One region of the Sphingobacterium sp. UME9 genome, then DNA from elsewhere that is predicted to be linked to it. Evidence: riboswitches for the same ligand, from Rfam matches in the RefSeq annotation. Region 1 holds a riboswitch; each other region holds the start of a gene.

Region 1 (8,277 bases):
ACCAATGAACACGTTATACTCGGCTTATTCACTTCTACAGCAGCCAGACTCGACCGCGTAGATTAAATTTATCAAATAGACCAATTCAGCATATAATTCATTTCTATTCACTAATTTACAAACAACAGCACCTATATTTAAACAGATTGCTGTTAAACATTGTTAAAACAGCATCAAAACACATTAGCATCTTTATATTTGTAACAATTTAAGAAAATATGAGCTACCGGACCTTAAATGGCCACTCACATGGTATAAGGGATGGATACGCAAATGGTAAATAAACTGAGTGCTATAAACTTTGTTATATATTCAAAATACATTTATTTAATACCCAATTCTAATGAAGAAAAATAGCATTGTATTAATCATTGGACTGATGTCTCTAGCTCTAATTGGGGTATTGGCTATGCAATTCTATTTTCTGAGAGATTCCTATCGTCAAAAATCCCAATTATTTGATGAGTCCGTCAATGCTGCGATTACAGCTGTTGCCGGAAAGCTTGAACGACGGGAAGTGGTCGACTTTGCTAAAGTTCAACAGGAACGTAACATTGAAAAATCCAAGCAGGAACAAGCCAAACAACGTCTTTTGGCCGAGCAACTCGAAATACAGTATAGAATTGAAGAATTAAAAAACAAACAACATGTTGTTTTCTCAAACTTTAAAGAGCAAGAAGACCAATTACGCGCATTGTATCCAAATGTAATTGAAATCAAGAATTCTTTTTACGAAACATACATCAAAAGACCGGAGTACCAGAAATTCATCAAATTTTCTGTTTCAAATGAGCTTACCGACGATAATCTTGTACAGGCTTTTATCATGTTAAATGCATCAAAGGTAGATGATCAGATTAGTGGAAAAGACGATAGCACACGGTTTGTTATCCCCCTTATGGACCCACTGGTCAATCAACAGACAAAATTCAGGGTAGCCACATTACCACCTAGAGAGAACACGAAACTTGCAAAAACAATTTCTGATTTGGAAAAAAGATTGGATATTCTCAACAGAAAAAATGCTTGGAGTGGTTTTAATGTATACGATTCCGTTGCCATGCTGGGGGGCAAAAAAGCAGACTACATCGAAGATGTTGCTATTGGAATGGAGCTGGCTAAACGTCCGTTAAAAGATCGATTGAATGTTATTATCGTCCAAGAACTTATCAAAGAAGAGTTGGCTCAACGCGACATTAAAGCTCCTTTTAATATTGAAATATGGAGTACAAACAATATATTACTGAATAATATTTTAAACGAAGCCGCTTTAAATAACCCGACAAATACAACAAAATACTCGACCGCACTTTTTAAAGGTGATATCGGTGCTGCGCCAGGGAAATTAACAATCTATTTCCCCAATAAAAAGGCAATAATCGCAGATAATATGGGCTATCTGTTACTACCTATGCTGGCACTACTTTTCTTGCTGGTGGGTTGTTTTGCTTATACACTGATTATCATCTTCAGACAAAAGAAAGTTTCGGAAATGAAAACAGATTTCATCAACAACATGACGCATGAGTTTAAAACACCTGTTGCAACAATTATGATTGCCAGTGAGTCACTTAAAGATCCAGACATCAATGCCGACCACAAGCGCGTTCAGAAATTGGCTAATATCATCTACGACGAAAATGTTAGACTCGGAAATCATATTGAACGTGTACTCGATTTGGCAAGACTAGAAAAAGAAACGCTAAAACTCGACCAGGTAGAAGTAAGCATCAATGATCTTGTTTCTGCAGTAACGGACAGTATGCAGCTACGCATGCAGAATATCGGCGGAAAATTCAGTATAGATCTTGCAGCGACCAAGGATATTGTTATTGGTGATGAGTTACATTTTTCGAATGTATTTTACAATTTATTGGATAATGCCATCAAGTACAGCAAAGGAGATTTACATGTCAACATCAATTCAAAAAATGTTGGCGATACCATTGTCGTCACCATTGCCGACAACGGCATTGGGATGAGCCGGGATCACCTGCAAAAGATTTTCGACCAGTTCTACCGTATTCCAACTGGAAATGTTCATAATGTCAAAGGATTTGGTCTTGGCTTAAGTTATGTACAGGACATCCTGAGAAGGCTGAACGGAAAAATTACAGTTAAAAGTGAAAAAGATAAGGGCACGACCTTTGAAGTAATTTTGCCTATTAAAAAATAAAACGTTCCTTTTTTGTATATTTCCTCTTTAAAAAATTTCAAAGGTTGAGGAAAGCTGATTTATCAGCATCAAGGGACATTGGTGAAAATTAATATAATCATTATGCAAAAGATATTATTAGCAGAAGATGATCCTAATTTGGGGGATCTTTTAAAAGACTATCTCGAATTAAAGGGAAAATTTGACGTCACATTATGCACGGATGGAGATGAAGCGATTTCTCAATTCAAAAAAAATAACTACGACCTCTGTATTTTCGATGTCATGATGCCAAAAAAGGACGGATTTACAGTTGGACGTGAAATCAGAAAAACAAACAATACTGTTCCTATTATCTTTGCCACAGCAAAGGGGATGATGGAAGATAAAACCGAAGCCTTTGAACTAGGGGGAGATGATTATATCACCAAGCCTTTTCGAGTTGAAGAATTATTGCTCCGCATCAATGCTTTATTGAAACGCAGTGTTCGAGACAAAGAAGAGGAAGTGGTTGCTGATAAATTTGAAATTGGCGATTATTTCTTTGATTATACAAGTCAGCAAATTTCTTACAAAGGACAGATGCAAAAACTATCCACTAAAGAAGCGGAACTACTACGCTTGCTTTGTTTAAAGAAAAATGACGTGCTGACCCGGGAAGAAGCTTTATTAAAAATATGGCATGATGACAACTACTTTACGGGTAGAAGTATGGATGTATTTCTCAGTAAACTTCGTAAATATCTAAAAGAAGATAGTAAGGTTGAAATTGTCAATGTGCACGGAAAAGGTTACAAACTTTTGGTGAGCTAAAAGAATGGGGAATGAGAAATACAGTCATTCCCCATTTTTTATGCTACACAGTGTATTGAAACATAGCATACACTAATTCATGGATGAAAAGAAAAGAACAAAACAATTTCATCTTTAGTAGAATATAAAAAATTGACGCACTTTTATAAAAAATTTGCATTTCAAAAAGAAATGTTCTAACTTAGCGTCGCTTATAGAGAAAGGCAGAGGGAATAGACCCGATGAAGCCTTAGCAACCTGTCCCTTGACAAGGTGCTAAATTCTACCCTACTTGATATGGGAATGATAAGCCGAAGTCACCGAATTCTAGTGTGTCCTTCTCTCTCTAGCAAGAAATATAGTTGAAAAAGAAATATTAAAAACATTCATTATGTTATTGACTAACAATTTAGGTTACCCTCGTGTGGGCGCGTTCCGCGAATTGAAAAAAGCCAATGAGGCCTATTGGGCTAAAAAATCTTCTGTTGAGGAATTATTGGACACAGCAAAAAAAATTCGTGAAGGCAATTGGAAAACACAAAAAGATGCTGGAATAGATTTGATCCCTTCCAATGATTTCTCTTTTTACGATCAAGTATTGGATTTAACCCTTACTGTTGGTGCAATTCCTGCTCGTTACCATTCTTTATTGAATAAAGTAGACAACAATTACAGCTTAGATCTATATTTTGCCATGGCGCGTGGTTTCCAACAAGAAGGAATCGACGTGACGGCAATGGAAATGACCAAGTGGTTGGATACCAACTACCACTACATGGTACCAGAATTCACAAAAGATCAAGAATTCAAATTGACGTCCGAAAAATTCTTAAATGAATATAACGAAGCAAAATCATTAGGCATCGATACTAAACCAGTTCTACTAGGTCCTATCACTTATCTTTTGATCGGTAAAGAAAAAGAAGCTGGCTTCGACCGCATCGATTTATTGGATAAACTTGTTCCAGTATATGAGCAAATATTAGCTAAACTAGCTGAGGCTGGTGCCCAATATGTTCAGATTGACGAGCCTTTCTTAGCATTGGATTTAGATGCTAAAGTAAAAGCTTTATATCAACCTACTTTCGAAAAATTAGCTGCAGCAGCAAAAAATATCAAATTAATCGCGACGACTTACTTCGAAGCTTTAAAAGACAACGAAGATATCGCAGTTAACCTACCTATCCATGCTTTACATTTGGATCTGGTACGCGGTGAAAACCAATTGGATACGGTACTAGCTAAAGTTCCTGCTTCATTAACATTATCTTTGGGTATTGTTGAAGGCCGTAACATCTGGAAAAATGATTACGAAAAATCATTGGTTAAAATCAAACAGGCTGTTGATGCATTAGGAAAAGACCGTGTATGGGTAGCTCCTTCTTCATCATTGTTGCACGTTCCTTTTGACTTAGACAATGAGCACAATGAGCAATCGCTACCAGCTGAAGTAAAAAACTGGTTAGCATTTGCTAAACAAAAATTAGCTGAGGTAAAAGACTTAGCCGTACTAGCGGAAGGTGAAGTTGATGCTGAAACAGCAAAACGCTTCGAAGCTAACAAAGCTGCTGCTGAAAGCCGTCGTACTTCTCCATTGATCCACAAACCAGAGGTTAAAACACGTACAAGCAATATCACTGATAACGATGCAAAACGTACTTCAGCATTTGCTGACCGTAAAGCAGCGCAACAAGCGAAATTCAACTTGCCGGCATTCCCTACTACAACTATTGGTTCATTCCCACAAACGAAAGATGTTCGTAAATGGAGAGCAGACTTGAAAAAAGGTGCTATCACGCAGGCAGAGTACGATAAAGCAATCGCAGAAGAAACTGAGAACACAATCCGTCTTCAAGAGCAATTAGATATCGACGTATTAGTACACGGCGAATTCGAACGTAACGACATGGTTGAATACTTCGGTGAACAATTGGCTGGTTACGCTTTCACACAAAACGGTTGGGTACAATCTTACGGTTCACGTTGTGTAAAACCTCCAATTATCTATGGTGATGTATACCGTCCTGAAGATATGACTGTCCGTTGGTCTTCATACGCGCAATCATTGACAAATCGTCCGGTTAAAGGTATGTTGACTGGCCCAGTAACAATTTTACAATGGTCTTTCGTACGTAATGATCAACCGCGTTCAACAACGACTTACCAAATTGCATTGGCGATCTTGGATGAAGTACAAGCGTTGGAAAAAGCAGGTATCAAAATCATACAAATCGATGAACCAGCTATCCGTGAAGGATTACCGCTACGTAAAGCTGATCAAAAAGATTACTTGAACTGGGCAGTACGTGCTTTCCGTGTTTCTTCATCAAATGTAGAAGACGATACACAGATTCACACACACATGTGTTACTCTGAGTTCAATAATGTAATCGAAGATATCGCTGCAATGGATGCTGACGTCATCACGATTGAGACTTCACGTTCTCAAATGAAATTGTTGAATGCTTTCGCCGGTGATTTCAAATATCCAAATGATATTGGTCCAGGTGTCTATGACATTCACTCACCACGTGTTCCAAGCAAAGATGAGATGGTAGATCTATTGCGTAAAGCAAAAGCAGTAGTTCCAGCAGAACAGCTTTGGGTTAACCCTGACTGTGGTTTAAAAACTCGTGCTTGGCCAGAAACCAAAGCGGCTTTAGAGTCGATGGTTGAGGCTGCGAAAATCTTAAGAGCAGAATAATTCTTAAACTATATTGATAAAGCCCTAGATGAAATTTCATCTAGGGCTTCTTTATGGGACCTTGGTTCGAAACAAAAACTGTTATCGGGATAGTGTAAGACTATTTTCGGGTGTTCTTCTTTTCTTTCTTATTTTCCTTTTCTCTCCCGTTCTTAATTTCCTGTTTCCCTTTAATCCGATCTTCAATCGACTTCAGGCTTGACGAAAAATCAAGATCAACATTTTCAAGTTTTGCCATCTTTAACGCCTTCAATGCCTTTTTGTATTTTCTTAATTTTTCAAATAGAAGTGCTTTCTTGATCCAAATCCCTGTCAAGGGCATCGCCGGAAGTGTCAAAGCAAATTTAATCGTCTTTTTTGCAGCTTCATAATCCCCCATATCAATCAATGTCTGAATGAAATAAGGATATACTTCCAGTGCCTGCACATTATGCACCAAAGCTTCCTGGAAATACCTTTTTGCCTGCTCATAGTCCAATAGCTGTTCGGCATGAACTCTTCCCATCAAACAAAGCGCCATTGTATTGGACTCATCATAAGACAGTGCATAGGATAAGGATTCCATGGTCTCCTCCAAATACATAGGATAATTATCCAGTGCCTGAAGGACATATTTATTTACTGAATTCATAAAATTTTCTAAAACATAACATTCATATCCAGCTTTCACAATAACCTTGAAAGTAACTGGATTTTTAAAACTCCATAATAAGCTAAGCATATTGGAACAGTGGACCACCATTTAGAGAGCCAAGTTTTAGCCAATATCAACATAGGTTACTTAACGTATTAAGAAAGAAGATTAGGAAAGGGCCGTATTCCGAAGAATATTCCCGAGAATCTTCTCTGTGGACGAAGCGGGATTTTCTGATATTACAAACATATTCTTCCGTTTTTATTAATTACTCTATTAAATTGCAAAGATTCAAAATATTTACCAAATTCCCAAAAACTTTTGATTATTAATCCGTTATATCTTACAGCACGATATTGGCATATTATTGTCGCATCAATTTCGCTGAAATTCAACGACTATTTCCCCATCTTTGGACTATGGAAAGTCAATCAGCTAATCAATTAATCAAACTATCAAGAAAACGTAAGGGACTAACGCAGCAGGAACTCGCCGATCAGGCGGGTGTATCGCTAAGAACAGTGCAACGCATAGAAAAAGGCACTGAAGAAATCAGTGGATTTAGTCTCAAACAGATCAGTCAAATCTTGGAAATACCTTTAGAACAACTCATTATGCCAAATGTAAATCAAATCAGTATCGACAACAATCAAACAGGAAGTATTAAAGCTTTATATTTAGCATCGCTCACCTTTTTGGTCAATCCGTTATTAGGATTATTGGTCCCAGCAATTATGGGCTATACAAAGCAAAACAAAGACGCCTTATACAGTAAACACCTAAAAAAAATAATTGTAATACATGCTGTTGGACTATTTTTTCTCGGAAGTTTCATAGGCTATATTATTATTGCAGATTTTTTTAAGATTTCACTACCGCCTTTTTTAAGCGATATCTTTAATAGCGCCTATTTTTTACTCATCCCAGTATGCTACTACATATTGATTCTAACCTTCACTATTTTTAATTATACCGCAATAAGGAAGGCCAAGCTCAGTTCTGCAAACTAAACCAATACTAATGAATCTGTTGCGTTCAAAATCACAGTGGTTTCTTTTGAACGATCAATATCCAATCATTCTCCAGCAACAGATAGCCTGTTTCATAAATAAAGTTATAGGTCTGTCCTTTGTTATTGGAAAAAGTATGTGTATGAAACTTAAAATCAAATCCCAACCGCTTTAACTTTTCCCGTTGTATCTTGATCATACCCTCCCCACTCAACGCATCCAATAAAATACGGCGGTTTTTTCGTAGGATATTATTCACATTGCGCACCATATTGGTCTGGTCGCTATTTAATTTATTGTTATAGGCGTTCCGGCAAGCATCATCACAAAATCGCTTGTCAGAACGGCCATATATATCCTTGCCACATTCAAGGCAGACTTTCTCGACAGAACTCATAACGGAAGATTAAACGACAACAAACGGTTACAATCGACTATAGTCGAATACAAATGGTAAATAGACGACTATATTCTTTTCCCCGCCCCACCTTTGCTTAAGATCATTTGGCATCGATAGCCAATGACCGTCAACTAAAATAAGAATTATTAAAAACATTTAAAAATTAGACACATGAGCACATTACGCAACAAAGTACAATTGGTTGGGCATTTAGGAAACGACCCATTAATCAAAACAACTTCCACCGGTACAAATTATTCCGTATTACGTCTCGCCACCAATGATCTTTTCAAGAACAAAGCCGGCGAGTGGGTTGAAGAAGTTCAATGGCATACACTCGTGGTTTGGGGTAATCAAAACAATACCATTGAAAAGAAATGCCAACGTGGAACCAAACTCATGGTTGAAGGCAAACTCACCTATCGTAACTATGAGAACGCAGATGGGGTAAAACAATATGTCACAGAAATTAAAGTAGATAATTTCATGGTTTTATCGGAGTCCAACGGTGCCAAAGAAGACAGCCCAGCACTTCCGGATGAAACTGAAGATGACCTCCCCTTCTAGTATGATCGACGAGGT
Region 2 (8,277 bases), 570 kb from region 1:
GGGATCATAATCTGCAGGTGTGTATACGTTGGCAGCAATGTCTAACCCATTTAATTTATATGTAACAGGATGGATATTGACCTTTCCTTTTTCATTTTTAGTGATAGCACCTTCGTAAACCAACGTAAATGGATTGGTTTCGTAAGATTTTTGAATTGACTGTGCTTTTACCATAGTTGTCATTGTTAATAAAACGGCTACTGCTAAAATTGCTTTTGTTTTTCTCATGTTCTTACTATTTTACTTACTATTGCTTAGGACTTCATCCAGTACTTTTTGTGCTGCATTTGCTTCTGTTTCACCCACCGATTTTCTGATAACAGCCACAAATTCCTGCAACTGACCGGGCGTGAGGCCTACATTTAGACATAGATTTAAATGGGACCGCAACATGGGTTCCACACCGCCGATACCACTCAGTACCGACACTGTAACCAGCTCTCTTTGCTGATAGGTGAGTACATCACGTTCAAAAATATCTGCAAATAGGTGTTCTTTCAGAAAGACCTCAATAGTCGGTGCGAATGCGGCATAACCGGTTTTCGGTCCGGTTTCCTTATTACCGCTCAGTTGCTCCAAAATTGCTTTACCGCGTTCGTATTTGCTTTTTTCACTGACAATCGGCGATGCATCAGCGCCCAACACATCGGTAATTCCTTTTGCCTTGCGCTCATCCAGTACAGCCATAAATGTCTGTACCCCTCTCAGACTACGCGGAAAGCCGGCGTAGGCATATACCTGTATCAACGCTTCTTTGATCTGGTTGATGGTAAGCCCTGCATCAAGCCCCGCATTTAACTGATCTTTCAGTTTTGATAGTTCTCCTTTACCTGCCAATCCCGAAATGCCTACGATAGCCTGTTCTTTGCTGTTCAAACTTTGCTTTTCTTTGGTTTGGGCGCTGGCAGCTGTGGTGAATACAACAGTTATCAGGACCAGCATCGATTTTATTTGTTTTAACATAACCATATCTTTTTTTGCTATTAACGATCTATTTTCGTTTCGATCAGATTTGATAATACAAAGTTCCTAATCAAAAATTGGGATAAAGTATACGTATTACGGAATTTGCTACCAATATCACTGTTTAGCCAGCATAATCATTAGAGAAGCAGCTTATTTTGTATTATTGTGGTATCAACATAAGGGAACACTTGATGAACTGTAATCTCCCCTAAAAATAGCTACGATCACTAATGTAGTTTTATAAATTAGAGACCATGAAACTGGGGTGCAATCCGATTTCTTTTTTGACCTGATTTGGCATATCTTTATACTTGTGATTCCGTATTACCATTTTTCTTTTTTGAATATCACATTATTTTATTGAATAGGTAATGAAAGTAAAAAATACCGACAATTCTGAGCATTATATTTGGGGTGAAAATTGTGATGGGTGGCACTTATTGAAGTCTGATTCTTTAAGTGTGATTCAAGAGAAAATGCCACCTGAAACAAAAGAAAGTTTACATTTTCATAGTAAGGCACAGCAATTTTTTTACATATTAAAGGGTACAGCAACTTTCGAAGTAGATAATGAATTATATGTTGTTGAAGAAAACAATGGCTTTCATATCCAAGCAAATCAGAAGCACAGAATTTTCAATAGAACTAATCAAGATTTAGAATTTCTTGTTATTTCACAGCCGAAATCTCATGGAGATCGAATTAATTTGTAATCGTTCATTAAAAATAAAGTTCGTTTGGCCTGCTAAGCTCTTTTTATTTTTAACACTATTAAGCTGCTCAACGCAAAAGAATCTTGATGACTTTGCTGAAATAGATCGAAACAATTGCAGAAGCTTTAATCAGCAAGGCAAAGGATATACAGAAAGCGAGGTTGCATCATTGATACATGGAAAAGTAAGATGTAAGTTAACAACAAATCCCTTTAGAAGTTTATTCCAAAGGGATTTACTTTTATTTATTTGTATACCCGTTCGTATTGTCATGATTTAGACTGAAGATACGATGCGCATATTTGCCATTATCTTCTTGATTCCTGCCCCGAATTAATCTGAAAACTTGAATATAATAAATTGGCTTGTCCAGAGATACAAAAAATTAATTAACATTATTACACGGGCTGAATGGATCGAAAACTTCTGGGTTAAGTTATGCTAAGACATTAAAGTCTGCTCAAAGATAAAGGCCTACTTTGATAAGAAGTTACAGGCAAGGTCTGAGCAGAAAAACAGTTTATATAAAAAAAAGACTACTAAAAAGGTAGTTTTTTTTTGAAATTGTGATTCTTTATATTTATCTTTGATTATCATAAAATTTTTTAGGTTTATAATTGGTTATTTAAGGTTTTCATTCTCCCCGTTTGAAAACCTTTTTTGTTTTAAAAAGTACATTAATCAATGGTATCCCATATCGCTTCAAATCCATATCGATGATAACATGGGATAGATTTACAAAAAAGTCTCATCGATCAACTTTTGAATGGATAAATTGGATCTGTGGTTTATGGAACACCGTTGTGTCTGGAGGTACGCTGCTTGTTATCCAGACGTTCCCCCCGATCACCGAATGATGTCCAATACGAGTATTCCCACCCAATATTGTTGCTCCCGCATAAATAATCACATGATCTTCAATAATCGGATGTCTTCGCTGACCGGCTAAAACCTTGTCAACACTAAGGGCTCCTAAAGTAACCCCCTGATACAGCTTTACGTAGTCGCCGATAACCGCTGTTTCGCCTATAACCAGACCCGTTCCATGATCGATATGAAAGTGACGCCCAATGGTCGCTCCCGGATGGATATCTATGCCTGTACGTTCATGCGCATACTCAGTCAAAATACGGGGGAACAAGGGTACCCGATCTAACCAGAGCTGATGGGCCATGCGATACATGCAAATCGCAAGAAACCCCGGATAAGTACGTATAACCTCACTTAGATTGTTGGCAGCGGGATCGCCATCCAGCATAGCCTGAGCATCTTCAAGCATCAGATGATAGATATGCGGGAGGTTTTCAAAAAAACGTTGGACAATTTCGCGATGATCACAGCTTATACAGTCTTTGCTGTTCAGCAAAAGATCATATAGCTCATTTTCCAAAATTGTAAAAGTTGCTTTAACGGCTTCTACCGTAAGCAGCTTTTTCGAATTACGCTCTGGAAACATAAGCCGAAATACATCTCTTGCCCATTCCCAGATACGAACGTTGCTCGGCATATCATGCGCAGCCTGTTGTCTGGCAAATAAAGTACTATAAAATTTTTCCATTTCTTCTTTTTTATACTGATATCCTGAAAAAGCTGGCAGCTAAACGATCCCCCTAACCGCCAGCTGCCATACTTTCAATTAGTAAAATCGTTTGTTTCGACTGACCAATCTCTCCACCGTCAACGCGAGGAGATCTATCTCCTGATGTGTATTGTAGAAGGCAAGGGAGGGTCTTACCGACGACTCATACCCTAGTCTCCTCAGGATTGGCTGTGCACAGTGATGACCTGTCCGAACGGCTATACCTACTTCATTCAACGCCTGACCGACTTCGTTGTTGCTGTATCCTGAAAGGGTAAAGGAAAGTACACTGGTTTTTTCTGTCGCTGTACCGATCAAAGTAACCCCGGCGATCTGGTTCAACGACCTGGTCGCATAATCCAATAGATCATGCTCGTAGTGATAGATGTTATCAATACCGATAGCCTGCACGTATCGGATTGCAGCCCCCAGGCCAACAGCATCGGCAATATTGCCAGTACCGGCTTCAAAACGATTGGGCACAGCATGAAATTCTGTCTTTTCAAAAGAAACATCTCGGATCATGTTTCCTCCGCTTTGGTAAGGCTGGGTATTGTTTAGGATGTCTTCTTTGCCATAGAGCACACCGATGCCTGTCGGGCCAAATATTTTATGTCCAGAAAACACAAAGAAATCGGGATCTAGATATTGGAGATCTATCGCAATATGGGAGACCGACTGGGCCCCGTCCAACAGTACTTTGGCCCCTACACGATGTGCCGAGTCAATAATGGCTTTTGCCGGTGTTATTGTACCCAGCGCATTACTGACATGAGTAAAAGAGACTAATTTCGTCCGGGAACTGAGCAGTTTGCTATACTCATCAAAAAGCAAATTCCCCTGCTCGTCAACAGGGATTACCCGGATCTTAAAACCTTTCTTTTGACTCAATTGCTGCCAGGGAACTATATTGGCATGATGTTCCAGATAGCTAATTATAATCTCATCATCTGGACCTAAATGCTGGTCTCCCCAACTATTGGCAACAAGGTTGATAGATTCGGTCGTGCCACGCGTAAATATAATCTCATTGGGTGAACTTGCATTTAGAAAGTTTTTAATGACATTTCGCGATTCTTCGTACGCATCTGTAGCACGTGCAGCAAGTTCATGTGCAGCACGGTGTATATTGGAATTTTCAGTCTGATAAAAGCGCGATATCCTATCGATAACCACTTGTGGTTTTTGAGTCGTCGCGGCATTGTCCAGCCAAACAAGTGGCCTTCCACGGACAGTTTCTTGGAGAATAGGAAAATCGCGACGAATTGACTGAACGTCAAAATGGGATTTCAACGTATCGTAAGGCAAGGTAGGCGTATTTTCAAAGGCAGCCCCTGACTTTATGAAATAGAATGAATTTGCACTATCGGCCAGTGGTATCTGGGCAGTGTGTATAAAACCACTTAATTGCTGCAATGTCCCTCTTAGTGTGTCAAGTGGATTTTCATGCGTTTCTGCAAAGGGTAATTTATTGACCTGTGGTTCTATATCAATGCCAGTAGCAAGAGGAAGAACTGGGTTGTAAATACCTGGCTGACTGCCATTCCCAGCTACAGGGATAGTAGCATTTTCCCTATGAAAACTTGGATCATGAAAACCGATTGCTGGATCTTCTAAATGGAATTCTCTCAGTTTAGGATTAGAGACCGGTTTTTCAGCATAGATTTCCTGTCGGGGAAGATCCCGAGATACGAGGTTTTCCGTTGGAATTGCCTTAAAATACTTATTTGCTTCTTCTGTTAGAAATCTTTCGAAATCAATATCTAAATGAGACATAGTAAAATTTTTTAAGGAATGATCTATTTATAATTGTAGCTGTGGTATTGTGTGATGTCAACATCGTCCAATACAGCCACAGCATCGTCTACGAGAATGACCAGTGAACAATATAAAGATATCAGGTAAGAGGCAATGGCTTTATCATTGATTCCAGTAAACTTGATGGATAGGCCCGGCGTCTGTTCACCAGGTAAGTTAGGCTGATAAAGACCGATTACTCCCTGACGTGCTTCTCCTGTGCGGATTAACAGAATTTTGGTCTTCCCATTTACAATAGGCACTTTATCACTGGGAATCAATGGGATGCCGCGCCAGGTTAAAAACTGTGAACCGAAAAGTGACACCGTAGGAGGTGGGACACCACGACGTGTACATTCGCGCCCAAAGGCCGCAATGGTGAGGGGATGAAGCAGAAAAAATCCAGGCTGCTTCCATACTTTTGTGATCAATTCGTCCAGGTCATCGGGTGTAGGAGCTCCAGATCTGGTCTTAATAATCTGTTTGGCAGCGACATTGCTCAAGATGCCGTAATCAGCATTGTTGATGAGCTCACTCTCCTGCCTTTCTTTAATTTTCTCAATTGCCAAACGTAACTGTTCACTGATCTGATTATAGGGCTTGCTGTAGAGATCAGAAACCCGCGTATGTACGTCTATCAGTGTATTGACCGCATTTAAATTATACTCCCGTGGACTTTCGTCATAATCAACAAATGTATGTGGCAAAACACTCTCATCACGTCTGGAACAGTCTACCTGAATACTGTCTTCGCCGACAACTTTGTTTAATCGAAACACGCCCGATTCCACAGGTGTCCATTGCAATAAGTGTACTAGCCATCGGGGTGAGATACTTTCAAGTTGTGGAACGGTTCTGGTGGCAATTGCCAGGTGTCGTGCAGCGACATCGCCCAAGGCGGTCTGTTGTGTTAGTTTTTCACTCATATTGTAAAAGTTTAATGAAATTTGGAATAGATTAAGAACACCTGAAAAAGAGTGCGAATTCGATAGTAGACTCTTTTTTAAAAGAAGGATAGAAAGTCTATCTTAATTTTAGAGCAGACTTTTCAGTCTGCCCCTCATTATTTAGTTTAATAAATCAATTAGAAAGGTCGTAATAAGTACTTTAATTCTTAAGCAATCGGCACAAGCCTATTGTCCTCCAATCTCACCGCAACTTGTTTTACCGATGTAAAACCGTCTTCTCTCGAAACAATACTTGATAGATCAAGGCCCTTTTTGGAAAGGGTGCTTAACAGAGCGGCTCGAAATATCGTTTTGGATGATCCCCACCCCCGGCCCGACACCGTATCATTATTAAATTGGATTAATTCGTTAATCGAATAATGAATAAGCGTTTCAGATAAGTGTTCATAAAGACTTTTTGTTGTTGCCATACAATTTAAAAATTTAAGGGTTAAACTATAAATTGTATTCAGTTTTTTGGCCGAAACCCATATTATTTAACCACCGTGGTAATCCTACTCGGTTGGTATCGCGCGATGCAATTCTGAATACTCTATAAAGTTAGTAGATTTTATTTAAATTCTCTTATCTTTTTGAAAATAATCGTTTTATTTATTTTTTATCCGCTTTTAGCCACCTACATTTCGCTCTTTAGAGTAACAAATTGCTCTTTCATTTAATTACTTCGCGTACAAGCTATCAGAGTTTAAAACAAAAAAATAGCTAAATCTAAATTAAAGATTAGGCGTACTTGTCAATGGAGTAAACAAATTGACATTGAGCAAGTTTATCTGTGACCAGCTCCTGGTTTTGAATACCCAAATAGAATTACCTCTTGGGATTTAATGCGAAGCTTTGTACCTGAATATTCGGATCATGTCCCCAAATTGGTTTTTCCATCATCATTGCTAATTTCCTCTAAAAAAAGGAAATTTTAAATTCCTTCTTAAAAAAAGAAGGTGACCTTTTGGGGCCACCTCCTTCTTAATCAACACATATAACTATTATTTTTTTAGCATACCTACACCTGTGATATCTTTAATACCGGTAAGTTTAAGTCCACGTTTAGCCGTATAATTATCCGCATCGATCACGTATAAGTAAGAGACGGAGGCTTGTCCCTCTTGCATTGGTAAGTAAGATTTACCATCTGTCGTAAAGAGCGGAAATCCATAACCTGGATCGGTGATTTTAGTGTCTACACCCGAAATCCATTTGAATTCCTTTTTAACAACATCTGCAATGGCCAGTTTCACACCACTAGCTTCGGCTTGTTTCGCGTCCCGTGGCACCATCACCAACACAAACTTATTGTCTTTAATAAAGAAACCTGCACGAATTCGCATGTTTGCAACTGCTTCAACATCCCAATAATAATCCTTATCAAAAGCATCATTTTTAATTTTCAGAAATGCAGAGTGGTTATTACTAGACTCCACATCCCCATTTGAAAAGGCATAAATATCGCCCGTAGAAACCTGTCCCAATCCAATGGTATTATAATATTGTCCAATAAAAGGCATGCGTTTGTCTTCGATTGTTTTCTCAAACTTTAGGTTCTTATCAAAAATTGCCACGAAAGCATGATCCTTATAGTCAGCTTTATCCTGAACGCCGGTTCCACCATATGCCGGAGAAAGTGGCGCATAAATTTTATCACCAAATTCAAACATCGCGTATGGCCATCCAAAATAATTCTCAACATGCTTACCGTCTACGTAGATTAGTTTTTGATCTACTTCCAAGGTCTTGTCAACACGGTTATCGGCAATATTTACCCAGTAAGCTGTACCAGGTGTGGTCAACGAACGCCCGATATTATAGGCAATAAGGTGGTCCTGAGCTTTGAAAGGTAAAAAGACATTTACTGATTTGATGTTAAATGCTCCCGTCTTTTTCAATAAATTGTCTGTACCCAACTGAAACACCTCGGCGTTACCAGGATCACCCCGATTATATTTAAATGTTACGGCCTTATTGTTCAATGCATACATTGTACCACCTGCTGTCTCATAGCCATTTCCTTTGACTGTGATTTCTCCCTCATCGAGACGGTCTGCCAGGAAAAGATATTGTTTGGATTCTTCCGCAGTTGCGGACATGCCCGCAATGACATATTTTTTTGAGCTACTATCATCTGGAGGGGTTCCTCCGCCATTAACATTGTCTTTGCTACAGGCTACCAAGCCTAATAATGAAAAGGTAGCTAACTGAATTAATAATCTATTGATTCTCATAAAACACTATTTTGATTAAACATTAATATTTCATTTTA
Region 3 (8,277 bases), 1.3 Mb from region 1:
ATCAATTTGATCTTGAGGTTCTTTTCTTTAGCAAAACGAATATCTTGCTGTCCCAATTTGTCAATACCAATATTAAAGACATCGTCTGGTTTGACATAGATTCCGTACGCATGGGAAGCAACAATACATACTTTAAATTTTGGGTCAAATCCGCCTACATCAAGGGTGGGATCTGTCTCTGCAAAACCAAGTTCTTGCGCTTTCTTTAAAGCGTCTGTATATTGCTGGTTTTCATTGAAAACTTTAGATAAAATATAGTTGGAAGAGCCATTAAAAATACCGCTGACAGAATGAAGTAATTCATTGTCATAGTACTCTTCTAAATTCCGTATAATGGGAATACTTCCGCAAACGGCACCTTCATACAATAAACTGGTGCCATATTCATGTTGGATATCAACCAGCTCTTCCAGGTGGCTGGCAATCATTTTTTTATTGGCAGATACCACATTTTTTCCCGATTTCAAGGCACGAACAGTTAGTTGATAGGCTGCTTCGGCATCATCTATTAGTTCGACAACAGTATTAATTTCTGGGTCACCTAAAATTGTTTCGGCATCGGTAGAAAATAAATCTGCTGGTAGCGAGCGCTTTTTATCTCCGTTTTTAATGACAAATTTTTTGATTTCCAAATTAAGATTTTTGGTTTTGATGATATCGTAAAGACCTTGGCCTACTACACCAAACCCAAACATCCCTATTGTTAATTTATTACTCATATCTTTTCTTAAATTCTCTTATATATTATTTATTCTCTTATACTAATTCGTTTATGTATTCTTTTTGTTCCCGCAGAAAGTTGCTGATGATTTTTGTGAGTTTTTTTGTTTCGATCAAAAATCCATCGTGGCCATAGGTAGATTCAATCTCCTGATAGTAGGCATTCGGAACATGTTGAGCGATGAATTGTTGCTCTTGTGGAGGAAACAACAAATCTGTATTGACGCTCAGTACTAAAGTTGGACAGTCAATGCTCGCTAAAGCGGATTCGATAGATCGTCTTCCACGACCTAAATTATGGCTGTCCATTGCTTTGGTTAGGAAGTAATAGCTGTACGCATTATAGCGTTTCACCAATTTTTCACCCTGATAGTTTTGATAGGAGGATGCTTTATAATGATCGAGTTTTTCGTTATCATCCTCCTTTTGTGTGTTGGCATACGTTGTATAGTTGCGGTAAGACAACAGTGCCATAGCGCGTGCAACTTTTAAACCCTTAGCTCCACCATCGGGATGATTAGCGTAAAAGGTTCGATCAGTTGTTATGGCAAGACGTTGACTTTCATTGAATGCAATACCCCATGGTGAATGGACGGCATTTGTTCCAACGACGATTAGATGGTTGATGGCTATACTGTGCGATACGGCCCATTCCAATGCTTGTTGACCGCCCAATGAGCCGCCAATAAGGATTTCTATTTGTTTGATATCCAGGTGGTCTGCAAGAAATTGATGTGCATTGACCAAATCCCTTACTGTAAATTCAGGAAAAGATAGGTAGTAAGGCTGTCCAGTAGCTGGGTTTACAGATAGCGGATTACTGCTATTATATGCTGATCCTATGACATTGGCGCAGATAATATAATAATCGTTTGAATCAAACAATTCACCTGTTCCAAAAAGACCGGACCACCAATCCAGTACATCTGCATTAGCCGTAAGTGCATGGCAAACCCAGATCACATTACTGCGATCTGCGTTGGGTTTGCCAAATGTTTCATAACTGATTTGTAAATCAGTAAGCTCTCTTCCATTTTCAAATACAAAAGGCTCCGGGTGCAGATAAATATGCTTACTCATTTTACGTTTACGTTTTAAGCCGAAAAAATCTGATTATTTAATTTTATCAAAAGCTTGTTGTAAATCAGCTTTGATGTCATCAATATGTTCTATTCCTACAGAAAGACGTAATAAACCTTTGAACACTCCAGCATTGGCTTGATCTTCATCACTCAATTGTTGGTGAGTAGTCGCTGCTGGATGGATAATCAATGACTTCGTATCGCCAACATTGGCCAAGTGACTGATTAATTCTAAGCTGTCGATAAAGCTATTGGCCTTCTGTGCTGCGTCACCCTTGAGCTGGAAAGAAAGCACCGCACCATAGCCATTTTTAAGGTATTTTTGTGCGTTAGCGAAGCTCGGAGAGCTTTTTAAGCCCGGATAGTTTACTTTTTCTACCTGTGGATGCGCCTCAAGCCATTTAGCTACCTCTAAAGTGTTATCTACATGGCGTTGCACCCGTAAAGACAGCGTTTCAAGCCCTTGTAATAATAAGAATGAATTGAAAGGGGAGAGTGCTGGCCCGAAATCCCGAAGCCCTTCCACACGTGCCCGAATGGCAAATTGAATATTTCCAAACGGTCCGCCTTCACCGAAAACTTCGGAAAAAACTAAGCCATGATAGCCTTCAGATGGTTCGGAAAATTGAGGGTATTTTCCGTTGCCCCAATTGTAGTTTCCGCCGTCGACGATGACACCGCCAATGCTTGTGCCATGTCCACCGATCCATTTAGTAGCCGATTCAACAACCACATTCGCACCGTACTCCAAAGGTTTAAATAAATAACCCCCAGCTCCAAAAGTATTATCGACGATTAACGGTAAGTCATATTTTTTTGCTACGGCAGCAATTTTCTCAAAGTCTGGAATATTGAAACTTGGGTTTCCAATTGTTTCAACATAGATGGCCTTTGTTTTATCATCAATGAGGGCTTCAATTTTATCTGCCTCGGCGTCCGTTGCAAAACGAGCTTCGACGCCCAGGCGTTTAAAAGAAACTTTAAACTGGTTGAATGTACCGCCGTATAAGTTGGATCCGGCAACAAAATTGTCACCACTTTCCAAGATATTATTTAATGCAATAAACTGTGCTGCCTGGCCAGATGCAACAGCAACAGCAGCGACTCCACCTTCCAGTGCCGCAATACGTTGTTCGAAAACATCCGTAGTAGGATTCATAATCCGTGTATAGATATTGCCGAACTGCTTTAAAGCAAATAAGTTCGCGCCGTGTTCGGCATTTTCAAATACAAAAGATGTTGTTTGATATATAGGAACTGCTCTAGATCCCGTAGTAGGATCAGCGACTTGGCCAGCGTGAACCTGAAGAGTTTCGAATTTTAAATTTTTGTTTGAAGACATAATATATCAGATTTTAAGGGTTCAAAAAGAAATTGCTAAGTAAAAAGAGAAGCATACACACCTCGTTGAAGGGTCTGTTAAATCTTTATCCAAGAAAAAGGAAATGATTTTTAACAAGCATGGAAGTGCATATGCATACGCATTCGCATCAATACAGTTGTACGATGACTTACACTTTCGCTTATCGTGTGGTTCACTTGTGTTGAACCTGAATTTTTAATGGACTTCAGTAGTTTAATAATCATTGTCTTATGTCATTTATATGCTCCAAAACGATATTGTTTTGGACAGGAATTGGCACCTTTTCAAACAAATTGAAGGTTGCCAGTGGGTCATTGAGCCAGTCTCTCGCCACTTCTTTATAAATCAAGACCTACTGATTAAGGGAGGTGTTGATTAGAAATCTTCTTTCGAAGACGACACAAATATAAACTCTTTTTTTATTAAAGCAAAAGAAAAGCTATTTTTTAGTTAAAGGAATTTTAAATAACATACCGATCGGGATCGCATATCGTCGGATGAAACCGGATAAATAACTGTCAATCGGGTATTATGATTTCTTTAAGTTGATCCGTTCCGCAATTTGATTTAAATCTGTTAAAAGAGGTTTAAGTGCATCAATTCTACTATGGATATCATACGCTAGGTGGCGATTCGTCTTTTTGCTTAACGATAGTGAAAGACCCACCAAATGGGAGTTGACCTGATAAGAGAGTGCTTGAAAATGGTGGATATGTGACCAATCCATCCATTTGTGTTCGGGTTCTTTTTTCATTTGATTTATAGCGTCTGAAAATAGCGCCATGGCAGTCTGCGCTTTTTTGCGAGCCAGTCGTATATCAAAAGAACTTTGTTTCTCGTCCGACAGACGGTTATTGATGGTTTGGAAATAATGCTCGTTGTAAAGGGATACCTCTTTTGCCAGCTGAACCATGCCTGTGCTTTGGCGTACAGGTATCAAGAAATAACCTGCTATAGCCAAGAATGCTCCAATGAGTGTGAAAAGTATTCGGCTGCCTAAAATGAGATTGATATTGCCTTCAAACAAATTGAGCGCAATCACAATTCCCAAGGTAATAAAGATGACACTGACCATATAATTAGATCGGTTGAACAAAAAGAATCCGAAAAGACCTAATGCAGCTATGGTAAGGAGAGCTGGGAGAAAATGAATAGAAATTAAGCAGAATATACCAACTATTATACCCGAGAATGTGCCTACAATACGCTCTATATTACGCTTTTTTGTCATTGAAAATGCTGGTCTGGCAACAATGGCGATCGTCAGTAAGATCCAATAGGTATATTTAAAATCCAAAAATAAAATACCGATCAATGCGCCTGTTCCAAAAAGAAGAGCCATTCGAACTGCAAATCGGAAAAGCGGGTTATTCAGATGGAGTTTACTTTTTAGATCAGCAAGATTGCGCAAAGGTCGATTGATAAATTGCTGGTACTCACTGCTGTCAATCTTATCCTGAATTTCCTGATTTTGATAAAAAGCTACCTGAATTCGGCTGAGTACTTCAATAATTGCTTCGATGTTGCTTATGATCGAACCTAATATACTTTTTGCTTGACTGGCCTGCTGCTCTTGAATTTCTTTTAAATCCTGTAAGAGGGCATTTATTTTAAAGTTATTATGATATAATTGATGCGCATACCGAAACCTCTTGTTAGGTTGTGAAAAGCTATCAATTTCTAAAGCTAATAATTTGATTGTGTGACGAATTAAAGGGAGGCTGCCTGTGTCTGCAAGATTTTTGCGAATCGCATCATAGTCGTGATCAAGCGCAATGATTAACTCATGGAGGTCAATTAATCCATAAACTTGACTGAGCCAATAATTGCTTTTATGCCACTGTTGGCTTATGATTTTTTTTTCTCGAAAAAGAAGGGACCTGATTTGTTCCTGTTGTTCGCTGATCTGGCCATGAATTTTGCCTACGCGGCTGTACGTTATATTCAAAGGAATATCGGGATCGTAAGACTGTGATCGTATCAATAGAAATTGGGACAATCCATGAAAACCATTGGCCATCGCATGTTTTAGCGAGCGATAAGGTTGTATATAGGCTTGTAAAAGGCTAAAAAAGTAGTATATAATGGAACCTGTTGTAATCTGTAAACTAACCGCAAAGGGGTGTTGCGGGGCCATTCCTATAACAAAACTCATGAGAATCAATGTCATGTTTCCAATTGCAGCATAACGAGCTCCAAAAAGACCGTATAACGTACATATAAAACCGGCCGCCGCTAGCAGTATAACCAAGGGCCAATGATACGGAAATACAATCGCTGTAAACAAGGATGCAACAAAGAAGGTGGGAATACATACGAGAGCAGAAGAAAGTTTATCTTTTCTGTTTCCAGGAGGATCTGTGAGTGTTGTTAACAACGATCCGACACCGATTCCAATAGCCGTGCTCGCTTGCGCTCCCAATAAATAGATCGCCAAACTTGGCAAGATGCTGATGGAAACATTACGTAATGCGTCTCCAGAATGCTCGCCATGCATAAATCGTATCATAAGGATATAAATACGGTAGAATCTTTTCTTCAATGATACAGTGCTCATTAATCAGTTTACTAATTTTCTGTGCAAAAATACAAATATTATGCTTAATATTTTTTGTATACAATTTATTTGTTTTGATTTTAGTTTATTTTTTGAATTTTTATTTTGATTCGATGTGCTTTTCTTGCGCTGTGCTTTTTGGAGATTCAAGATTAGCTGGGATGATTTTACCGGCTTTAGCATCGATCAGTGAAGGATATGGTTTACCGATGTTATTTGGTTGTCTACCGAGTGAATCGGACGATCTATCTATTTCTACTGGTCAACGTGTAATGAATACACGAGGTTTGTTGTCATTATTATGAAGTTGACTATCTAATCGATAGCCTAAAGAAATTACATTATGAAACCACAAAAAATTAAATTGCTCTTATTTTCTCTTATTTTATTCCTGTTTTCTATTGCCGGACCCGTTTCAGCACAGTCTGACGGAGGGGAATTACGTACAGTCGTTGTTGGACAAGACAATCAGCCTATTGTAGCTGCAAATATTTCACTGTTTCGTAAGCCCAATGATATCTTGTTAAAAGGAACTTTATCCAACGAAAATGGAGAAATTGTGTTGTCTGCGATCCCCGAGGGCAAGTATAGCTTACAGGTGTCCACAGTAGGGTATGCTGTTTATCGTTCTGCTGAAATGGTCCTGAGTGTGGGAGATCTCAAGGTGCTGGATACCATTCGTTTACAGGTAGAAAGTAAAGTGCTGAGTGAGGCACAGGTGATCGGTAAGAAACCATTGATTGAAAGTCATCTTGATAAAGTTGTCCTCAATGTTGAAAACAGTATTTTGGCAACAGGGAATAACGCATTGGAACTCCTGCAAAAGGTTCCAGGGGTAACTTTAGACAATAAAAAGATCAATCTACGTGGAAAAAGTAATGTGATTATCATGATTGATGGTAAGCCTACTTATCTTTCTGCAGATGAAGTATCGCGATTATTGGAAAATACAGCTTCCAATGCAATAGCATCGATCGAAGTACTCACCAATCCACCCGCAAAATACGATGCCGCAGGGAATGCAGGAATTATTAATATTAAGACAAAGAAGAATACGCAATTTGGAAGTAATGTTAGTTTAAACCTCAATTTAGGGCAAGGTAAATATACAAAGGCGGATGGCGGCTTTCTAATAAACCATCGTAACAATTGGGTGAACTTATTTTCTTCCTATAACTACGCAAATGCCTTAGGATTTAATGATTTAGATATCGATAGGGCTGTAGATACCAAAACTGGGACGACTTTTTTTAATTCGGATTCTTATTCGAAATTCCGTTATCGAGGCCATAATTTCAAATTTGCGGCAGATTTTAACCTGGGGAAAGAGGAGGTCATTGGATTTGTGGTTAACGGTAACGTAAGTAATGGCCATTCAACACGCGAGGGAAGCAATCTGATCGCCTCTCAAAAAGGAAAGCTTGATTCGATTGTATTAGGAAGCAATTTGTCAGATTTTAAATACCATTACCTCACTTATAATCTTAACTATAAAAAGACATTTGATACCTTAGGGACTGAATTGACCGTTAATGGGGATTATTCATATTCGAAAAATAATGACAATAGCACTGTTGGAAACCGTTTTTTGGACGCAAATTGGGAAGAATTTAAATCACCGAATATTTTCCGGAATGATATGCTTTCTAAGACAAAAATTTTGGTTTTTAAAACCGATTTTGTGCATCCTTTTAATAAAACGACGAAACTTGAGGCGGGCTTAAAATATAGCCGTGTAAAAACAGATAATAATTTGTTATACGAAGATCAGGATCAGCAAGGCGAGTTTGTGCAAAATAATGGTCAAAGTAATCAGTTTTTGTATAATGAAAATATAGCTGCAGCTTATTTCAGCCTAAATAAATCATTCGGAAAGTTTTCGGTACAAACTGGACTGCGTGTTGAAAATACGAGCTCCCTGGGAAATTCGGTGACGCTAGGGCAACAAACAAAACGGACCTATACCGATTTTTTCCCATCAATATTTGTACAGCAACAGATTAATGATAATCACAAGCTTGGTGCGAGTTATAGCAGACGTATTGACCGCCCTGATTATGGGTCATTGAATCCCTTTGTGTATTATTTGGATCAATACACGTATCAGTATGGCAACCCTTATTTAAATCCACAATATACTAATTCGTATGAAGTAAATTATACTTTTAAAGATCGCTATTTATTGAGTTTGGGCTACAAGAGGACCAGCGATGCCATCACTCAGGTCATAGAAAGCAATTCGGAGACCAAAGCTATTGCACAGACAGACCGAAACTTGGCTTATTTTGATTATTACAACATGAATGTCAATATACCAGTTAAGCTTTTTAAATGGTGGAGTATTTCTAACAATGCCAGCGCTTTTTATAATAAGTTTAGTTTTGATGAGCATTCCGGAGCGCAACGCCAATTGGAAAAGTTATCTTTCCAGGTAAGTTCCAATCATGATATTCGAATTGGGAAAACAACAAATCTGGAGCTGACAGCCAATTATTTTTCGCCAGCAGTATATGGGGTATTTAGTTTTCAGTCTTACTATGGTATCGATCTAGGTG
Region 4 (8,277 bases), 280 kb from region 1:
ACCTGAAAACCCTTCGACAACGATGCCCCGTATTTATTGGGGTTGGAGTGCTCCAGAGAAATTCAGCCGTGCTTCCAGCTATTTTATACAGGATGCTTCATACTTCAGGTTGAAAAATCTTGTGTTCGGATACACTTTACCTGAAGGGCTGTTGAAAAAATATAAAATTGACCGCCTAAGGGTTTATTTTTCGGGTGATAACCTCCTTACTGCGACCAAATTTAAGGGCTTGGACCCTGAACGCTATGGAAATGGTGATCTGGTGCAGTATCCACAAAACAAGATTTATTCATTTGGTGTACAAGTTAACTTTTAAGTGCTATGAAAAAGAAATTTATAACAGCGTTGATGCTATCCGGACTATTTTTGGGTTCCTGTAACAGTGCCTTGGACCTCAATCCTTTGGATCAGATCGCTTCGGACAACTATTTTAGCAAAAAATCGGATTTTGATAATGCCTTGGCGGGGGTATATGCCTCGTTGCAGAGTGAGGCTTTCTCCTATGGGATGCCTTTCCGGGACTGTCTGACCGACAATGGCTACAATCAGTTCAACTCAGGTAGCGTCAATGAAATCGTAGGTGGGAATTTAAATCCGACCACAGGGGGGTATGAAACCGGAATTTATAACGATGCTTATGTGGGAATAGGACGTGCCAATCGCCTGATCGAGAAGCTTCAGAGCTATAACGGCTCCGATATGAACGATGGGGAGAAGAAGAACATGGAAGCCGAAGCCCGCTTTATCCGTGCTTTTGTTTACTTCCAATTGTACAGTATTTATGGTGAGGTGCCGCTTGTGCTGACTTCCCTCAGTCTGGAGAATCAGCGTCAGCCAAAGGAAACTGCAGAGAATATCCTAAAACAGATTCGGGCCGATCTGGATTTTGGGATCGCCAACTTAGCGGCTAAGCCGTATTTCAATAATGGGGGGCATGCGACCGCAAGTTCAGCAAAAGCCTTGAAAGCACGGGTTTTACTGTTTGCGGCTTATGGCGACAAAGGGCTGCCCGATTTAGCAATCTTGAAAGAGGTAAAAGACTTATGCACCGATGTCATGAAAGAGTATACTCTGAGTACGGCTTTTGAAAATGTCTTTCGCGATGCAACACAGAAGAACAATACCGAGATTATCTTTTCGGTCAATTTTCTGGCACCGAATAATACAGCCCCCTGGGACATGTATTTAGGCGATTGGATCGCTGCTTCACCTTTACAAAACCTGGTGGATACCTATGAATGCAAAGATGGTCTGCCTTATGGTGAATCACCCTTGACTGACCGAGCCAATCCCTTCAAAGATAGGGATCCGCGCTTGAGCAAAACAATTTTCGTGGATCATCCTGACTTTGGCGGCGGTAAGATCCATACACCGTCCAATCCGCGGCCTACAGGTTATGGGGTGTTGAAATTTTTGGATCCGGCCAACTTACCTTTTGGCTTTTCAACATTGAGCCAACAGGATGCGGTTGTACTGCGGTTTGGGGAGGTGTTATTGATGTATGCCGAAGCACAAAATGAAATCGCCGGACCAGACCCATCGGTTTACGATGCCATGAATACCCTGAGGAGCCGCGTTCAGATGCCCGGGTTCCCTGCCGGTTATACCAAGGAAAAAATGCGCGACCGTATCCGCCACGAAAGAAGGGTTGAACTTGCTTTCGAAGGACTACGGCATTACGACCTGATTCGTTGGCATATCGCAGGCGAAGTACTCAATGCGGTCAAAGACAGTAAAGTGCCCTATCATTTTGAAGACAAATTTTACCGCTGGCCATTACCACAAACAGAAATTGAGAAAAGCGCAGGTGTGTTAATTCAGAATCCAAACTATAAATAATAAGATTATCGCCTTCTTTTAAATCGGCAATTTCCTAAACCAACCACAGCAGCGCGCACGAAGTCCTTTCGATGCGCGCTTTTTTTGCCGATAACGATTATTGTAAAGGAATCAGGACATTCTGTTCCAAGCGTACAGGGACATGCTTCACCGAGGTAAAACCGTCTTCCTTGGAAATGATGTTGGAAAGATCCAGTCCTCTTTTGGAGAACGTACTGATCAAAGCTGTTCTAAAGGTTGCCTTGGCTGAACCCCAGCCTTGTCCCAAGATGGTGTCATTGTTGAGCTGTATCAGTTCATCTGTTGAGTAATAACTGAATTTTTCCAGTAAGTGTTGGTAAAGATTTGTTGTAGTAGCCATACAATTTAAAAATTTAAAGGATTAAACCATAAACTGTATCCAGATCTTGTTGGGAAAATAATCGTTCAGCGACGTTTATTTTGGTCGAAACCCGTATTAATTTACCACCGCGGTGCCTGCACTCGGTTGGTATTGCATCATGCAATTCTGAATACTCTACAAATATAGTAGATTATTTTTTATAATAAAAAATATTTTTGTTTTTAAGGGTAAATGAACGTTAGCAACAGGAATAGGGCGGTCAAAAGCGAGGCGCGTTGTTGGCTGTGATTTGGTTATGAAGCGGATAGCTGGACGAAAAATTTATCATGTTACTGTAATCTCATCGAAAATACTTTTAAAAACAGAGATAAGACAATACTTTTGCGCCATGAATAGAATTGCGGAAATTAACGAATACATTGCTGCCGAACGCGAGGTATTATTGCAACACCCTTTGTATCGTAAGATCAAAACGATCAAGAATCTACGTTCTTTTACAGAAGGGCATGTGTACGCTGTATGGGATTTTATGTCTTTACTAAAAGCTTTACAGATTAAATTGACCTGTACGACTTTACCTTGGTTTGCGAGTGAGCATCCATCAACACGCTATCTAATCAACGAAATTGTATTGGCTGAGGAGTCGGATGAATATATTGATGGCCGCCGTTTGAGCCATTTTGAGATGTATCTGGACGCCATGGATGCCATGGGTGCCGACCTTCATCTGGTCAACAAATTTATTGCTCACGCAAAAAAATCGAACAACATATTCGATGTCATTGCAACGACCACATTGGACAAGCGGATCAAAGACTTTTTGAATTTTACATTCGAAGTGATTGCTGAGGGCGAGGTGCATAAAATTGCTGCTGCATTTACATTTGGACGCGAAGATCTTATCCCGGGAATGTTTACCTCTATTTTGGAAGAAATTAAAACAAACTTCCCTACAGCCAATCTGGACAGCTTTATCTATTATTTTCAACGTCATATTGACCTTGATGGCGATGAGCACGGGCCTTTGGCGATGCAGATGATCACAGATCTCGGGAAGGACGATGAGGTTAAATGGACAGAAATGAAAGAGATCAGTAAAATTGCGCTACAAAAAAGAATACAGTTGTGGAATGCAATAGAAGATTCCTTATACGGATAATCTATTATTATACCGTCGAGAAAGGCCTTTCAAATCATGATTTGAAAGGCCTTTTTTATGTGCTGTAAAAAAGGATATTGTAAGGGCTTCTTGGCAGATATTGGTCTTTTTGTTTGAATTGATGAAAAAATGTCTTTTTTTCATAACATATTGGCGTTTGTGAAGAAATCCAAGTTCCAATAAGTGTCTAAGTTTGCAACGCAAAAAAATTACATAGCACACGTGAACTTTTTTCCTCCCTATTGGGCAAAAGGCATACTAACCATGGGATTGTTAGTATTCGCTATTTCGGACACCTTCGCCCTCGATTCTTTGCGCATGTCCCTGAAAGACATGATCAACAAAGCGCTACAGAACAGTAAATACATTGAGCAGTCCTATTTGCAGCTCAAAGAAACTGAGGTGGCAGTACAGCAGCAACGCATGGAGTTGCTCCCTAAGATTTCCGCCAGAGCTTCTGCTAGTTATGCAAGTAATATGCCTGTGTATGACCAGGGTCTTTTAAATAAACCTTCCCAGCATGATATCATTCATTACTTGTACGATAGCGGCCTGGATTTTTATCTGAACCTCTACAATGGGCATCGGGACCTAATGAAAATTGAGTCCAAAAAATTGGAAAATGAGCTGGCCAGAATCGATTGGAAGAATGCCGCAGCGCAGACGAAATTGGAGGTTTGCAATCTTTTTTTGGATTTGGAACTGTCGTATAGTAACCGATCTTTAATTGAACAGGATATTGCTGATCAACGGGTACAGCTCAAAGAGATTGAGCATCTGTATAAGGCGGGCGTGGTATTACACAGTGACGTCTTGCGTATTTCGTTGGAGCTTTCGAAGCGGGAACTGTTGCTCGTGCAGATCGGTCATGATATTCAGGCTGCAAATCAGAAGCTGCAGCTTATTGGCGGCATTACAGCGGAGATTGTGCCCCTGCCCGAGCAGTTTCAAGTGGAAAACCCCAGCTATGAAGCGCTTGTTGCCGAAGCGCGAAGCCATGCTTTTTCCCTCCTAAAATCCGAACAGGAAGTGGTTTTGAAGAAGTTGTCGGTCAAACAGGCACGATCAAATTATCTTCCTGAGTTGGGATTGACCAGTACATTCACCTTTGCCAATCCACAGGTTTTCTTGTATCCCTATAATCCCAGCTGGTATAATCTGAGTATCACAGGACTCAAATTAAACATACCGATCTCGGCTATCTATCTCAATAAAAACGTGGTGCGCGGAGCACAGATCGCATTGGATCGACAAGAGGTAAAACACCATCATGAAGAGGAGATTCTGGAAAATCAGCTGTTACAGGCCTTGTTGGATTATCAATTGGCTATTAAGCAGCAGGAGGTCTGTCAAAACAATAAGGCGTTGGCGCAGGAAAATGCACGAATTATAAAAAACAGGTATTTTAAATCATCGGCTTTGATTACAGATCTCTTGGATGCTGATATGCAATACCTAAAAACACTTTTTGATCTTGAAACCGCACATATTGCGATACAGAAACACTATTATTTTATCGAATTTTTGAAGGGTACTATCTAATGAAACCTAAATCACGAAGAACAGTTGTGGAGGCACAACTCACTCGAATTACCAACTGGTTGGCTGGAATTGTCTTGTTGGCCTTGTTGTTATGGGGCGCTCAAGCATTATGGATGCGACTGCGGTATATCTACACAAATGATGCACAGGTAACGCAATATATCAATCCCATTGTTTCTCGGGTGGGAGGATATGTGGTTTCTGTGCATTATCACGATCATCAATTGGTTAAACGGGGTGATACCTTGTTGCTTATTGATAATAAGGAATATAAATATGAGGCTGATCAGGTAGCGGCATCCGTCAATAAGGAAGCTGCAGAGATCAATGTTCTTCATAGTCAAAAGGAAATTCTTCAGGCGGAACATGAATCTTTACGCACCTCCATTGCTGCCGGGGAGGCTCGGGTAACCAAGCAACAGTTGGAATATGATCGATATAATTATTTGTTTCAGGAAAAGTCTGCAACGGCACAGCAGCTGGAGGATGTAAAAGCGACGTTGGATGTGTATAAGAGTGAGCTGGCTTCGTTAAAGCATAAATTACAGGCTTCACAGGAACGTGTGCATGATGTGGATATGAAAAAAGGTGTGGTCGATGCCGAACGTGTTCGTTTAACGGCAGCTGTCGGCCGTAAAAGGCTTGATGTCGGCTATACCGTTATTCGCGCACCTTACGATGGGCAGATTGGCAAACGCACGATTGAAAAAGGTCAAATGATAAGTGCTGGCGAAGTTTTGGGCTTTATCGTTAATAGAGAAACCCCAACCTGGGTAACGGCTAATTTTAAGGAAACGCAACTCCGTTATTTGCATCTTGGCAATAGGGTTGAGGTGGTTGCTGACGCGTATCCGGATCAAAAATTTTATGGAAAAATTATTTCCATCTCCCCGGCTACAGGATCTGCATTCTCCCTTTTGCCGCCAGATAATGCAACGGGCAACTTTGTGAAGATTGTTCAACGCGTACCTGTGCGCATCGAGCTGGATAAGCAAAGGGGAGCGCAACAGCTTCTTTCGGGAATGAATGTGAATGTGTCGGTATCAAAAAAGCAGAAATAGTGAAAGGAATTTTTAAAGAATGGGTACCGGAGTGGTTGATCAAGCTTATCCTGTTTAGTAGCTTGATGCCGAGTATGGTCTTATTTTTCCTGCCAGGTGCAAATACAAATGTCACCGCTGGATTTTACGGTGCCCAACCCAGTGATGTCCAGTTCCTGATCATTTTGTTTTATGCTGGTTTTGTTGGATTCTACGTTTTAGAACGACGCTTTTTTTTATACTTTCCAATCAAGCAGTACTACATTATTTTTAATCTTCTACAGCTATTGAATTGCTTTTTGATGTACAGCATCACCGATATCAGCTGGGTATATGGCCTGCGCTTTTTCCAAGGGATGTTGTTTGCTTCTGCCGTAAACTTATCGATATCCATGATATTCTCACGGTTGAAAAGCGATCGGGCTAAGGAAGTAAGTTATGCTGTCTTTTTTGGTATGTTACTCTGCAGCTCCCCATTTAATACTTTCGTCACGGCTGAATTTATCGATTCATTCAATTTTGATCAGCTCTATCTATACGCTGCATTATCATTTGTACCAGGTTTATTGCTCATTATGCTGTCGATGCGCTCCATACGACATATACGCCCTTACCCTTTGTTTTCATTAGACTGGGCAAGCTGCATTTTCTATAGTCTTGTGATTGTCAGTTTTGGCTATTTAATGGTGTATGGACAAGAAGTTTATTGGTTTAACGATCAGCATATGCTGATCATATTAGGGGTAGGTCTAGCGTTGCTTATTCTTTTTATTGTTCGGCAAATGGTGCTCAGGCGTGTGTATGTTCATTTGGCGATTTTTAAAAACAGGAACTTTCTCTTGGGCTTATTGATTTTGTACATGATGTATATCGAGCGCTTCTCCTTGACCATCTCAAATCAATATCTCGTACAGGTTATTCAACTTGATCCTATTCATTTGTCCTATATCCAGTGGTTTAATATCGCTGGTATTGTCGCTGGTGTTCTAGGCTCATTGTATTGGATGCTTGGGCAACGCCCCGTAAAATGGATCTGGATTTCGGGCTATTGTTGCTTGCTGCTGTTTCACCAATGGATGTTTTTCTCCTTTGAGGGGCAGGGTAATGATGCGCATTTTTGGATACCCTTAGTTTTACACGGACTCGGAGTAGGGCTTATTATGGTACCTACAATCTTATTTTGCATTACCAGTGTCAGCCCTCAATTGGGGGCTTCTGCGGCTGCGGTATGTCTTGCTATCCGATACCTGGGCTACACGAGCAGTATCGGTTTGCAGAATTTTTTCAAGTTGTTTGAATATGCCCAGCACCAGCAGGTTTTTAGGGACCAAACGGAAGTGGGCAATCCCTTATTTCGGGAGTATCTGCAGCAGGAATCTGTCAGCATCTTGCAGCATGGACTGCAGTATAAGGAACATACAGCTGCCTTAAAGCTCGTTGCTGACCGGGTCAAGATCCAATCCTTTGTGCGGTATGCCATGGATTATTATGAGATCATGTCCATGATCAGTATCAGCATACTTTTGCTGATACTGATTTCGCCTTCCTTGAAAAGCATGTATAAGAAACTAGGAAAAAACAGAATTTCTCCAGCTTAGATCTCCTGAATATCCCATATTCCAGCTGTACGTTGGAGTTCGACCAAGGCGATCGCATAATTGTAACGGGCTTCATAATAGCTAAGCTGTGTTTCATTGTAGGTCCGTTGGGCATTTAAAACTTCCAGTAGGGATGTTTCTCCTCTTTTATAGCTGTAAACCTTTCCTTCCAAAATTGCTTTTGCTTCCGATAGCATAGCACGATCAAATAGCTGTACCTGTTTTTGAGCGGCCTGGTAGGAGAGGAACGCTTGCGTAACTTCGATCTGAATGCGTAGGAGCACGTCCTGATAGGTAATCTCATCCTGATCGATCTTAAATTTTGCGGCTTTAAGATCGCCTGTTTTAAAATTCGAGAACTTTAGCGGAATTGAAATACCTGCATTTATAGCCGTAAACTGAGGCGTTGGGGCAGTTTCATTTCGTGCTTCTCCATTATGAGTGACGCCAAATGAAAGTCCGAGGTCTACTACCCGGTTGGCTTGAGCCAATTGGAGCAGGCGCTGTGAAAGCTGTTTGTTTTGCAGGGCGACTTTTAGATCGCTGCGGTCATTTTGGGCTACTCTGACGAGCTCATCTAAGCGGTATGCCCGGTCCAAATGATCGAAAGCATCTGGGGGTACTGCCGTTGTCGTAAGGGAGTTATCTGCCATAAATAAGGAAAGGTTTACAAGGGCGGATTTCCAGGTTGCTTCTGTTGCCAGCAACGTATTGTGCATATTGGCGGCCTCCAATTTAGATTGGCGGAAATCTATT

Evidence for each region. Region 1 has a riboswitch for S-adenosylmethionine ahead of metE (5-methyltetrahydropteroyltriglutamate--homocysteine S-methyltransferase). Riboswitches for the same ligand answer to the same signal wherever they lie in the genome.
Region 2: another riboswitch for S-adenosylmethionine. It lies ahead of A9970_RS22540 (5-oxoprolinase); the one in region 1 lies ahead of metE (5-methyltetrahydropteroyltriglutamate--homocysteine S-methyltransferase).
Region 3: another riboswitch for S-adenosylmethionine. It lies ahead of A9970_RS25480 (O-acetylhomoserine aminocarboxypropyltransferase/cysteine synthase family protein); the one in region 1 lies ahead of metE (5-methyltetrahydropteroyltriglutamate--homocysteine S-methyltransferase).
Region 4: another riboswitch for S-adenosylmethionine. It lies ahead of A9970_RS21305 (5-oxoprolinase); the one in region 1 lies ahead of metE (5-methyltetrahydropteroyltriglutamate--homocysteine S-methyltransferase).

What each region holds. Positions count from the first base shown of each region.
Region 1 covers NZ_LZZP01000013.1:237,806-246,082, reverse strand. Annotated here, with positions in the region: gene A9970_RS20055 (sensor histidine kinase KdpD) at 344-2,176, shown strand; gene A9970_RS20050 (response regulator transcription factor) at 2,279-2,968, shown strand; SAM riboswitch class I at 3,157-3,260, shown strand; gene metE (5-methyltetrahydropteroyltriglutamate--homocysteine S-methyltransferase) at 3,339-5,651, shown strand; gene A9970_RS20040 (hypothetical protein) at 5,752-6,282, opposite strand; gene A9970_RS20035 (helix-turn-helix domain-containing protein) at 6,705-7,295, shown strand; gene A9970_RS20030 (hypothetical protein) at 7,327-7,692, opposite strand; gene A9970_RS20025 (single-stranded DNA-binding protein) at 7,867-8,262, shown strand.
Region 2 covers NZ_LZZP01000013.1:805,576-813,852, reverse strand. Annotated here, with positions in the region: gene A9970_RS22570 (alpha/beta hydrolase) at 1-228, opposite strand, end outside; gene A9970_RS22565 (carboxymuconolactone decarboxylase family protein) at 241-963, opposite strand; gene A9970_RS22560 (cupin domain-containing protein) at 1,338-1,679, shown strand; gene epsC (serine O-acetyltransferase EpsC) at 2,428-3,237, opposite strand; gene A9970_RS22550 (family 2A encapsulin nanocompartment cargo protein cysteine desulfurase) at 3,316-5,034, opposite strand; gene A9970_RS22545 (family 2A encapsulin nanocompartment shell protein) at 5,058-5,981, opposite strand; gene A9970_RS22540 (5-oxoprolinase) at 6,170-6,433, opposite strand; SAM-I-IV-variant riboswitch at 6,466-6,559, opposite strand; gene A9970_RS22535 (DUF4374 domain-containing protein) at 7,007-8,239, opposite strand.
Region 3 covers NZ_LZZP01000013.1:1,503,373-1,511,649, forward strand. Annotated here, with positions in the region: gene A9970_RS25470 (homoserine dehydrogenase) at 1-719, opposite strand, end outside; gene metX (homoserine O-acetyltransferase) at 757-1,800, opposite strand; gene A9970_RS25480 (O-acetylhomoserine aminocarboxypropyltransferase/cysteine synthase family protein) at 1,834-3,144, opposite strand; SAM riboswitch class I at 3,400-3,512, opposite strand; gene A9970_RS25485 (FUSC family membrane protein) at 3,695-5,722, opposite strand; gene A9970_RS25490 (TonB-dependent receptor) at 6,066-8,277, shown strand, end outside.
Region 4 covers NZ_LZZP01000013.1:522,432-530,708, forward strand. Annotated here, with positions in the region: gene A9970_RS21295 (TonB-dependent receptor) at 1-316, shown strand, start outside; gene A9970_RS21300 (RagB/SusD family nutrient uptake outer membrane protein) at 322-1,839, shown strand; gene A9970_RS21305 (5-oxoprolinase) at 1,937-2,200, opposite strand; SAM-I-IV-variant riboswitch at 2,267-2,360, opposite strand; gene A9970_RS21310 (DUF3050 domain-containing protein) at 2,571-3,341, shown strand; gene A9970_RS21315 (TolC family protein) at 3,606-4,883, shown strand; gene A9970_RS21320 (HlyD family secretion protein) at 4,883-5,944, shown strand; gene A9970_RS21325 (beta-carotene 15,15'-monooxygenase) at 5,944-7,521, shown strand; gene A9970_RS21330 (TolC family protein) at 7,518-8,277, opposite strand, start outside.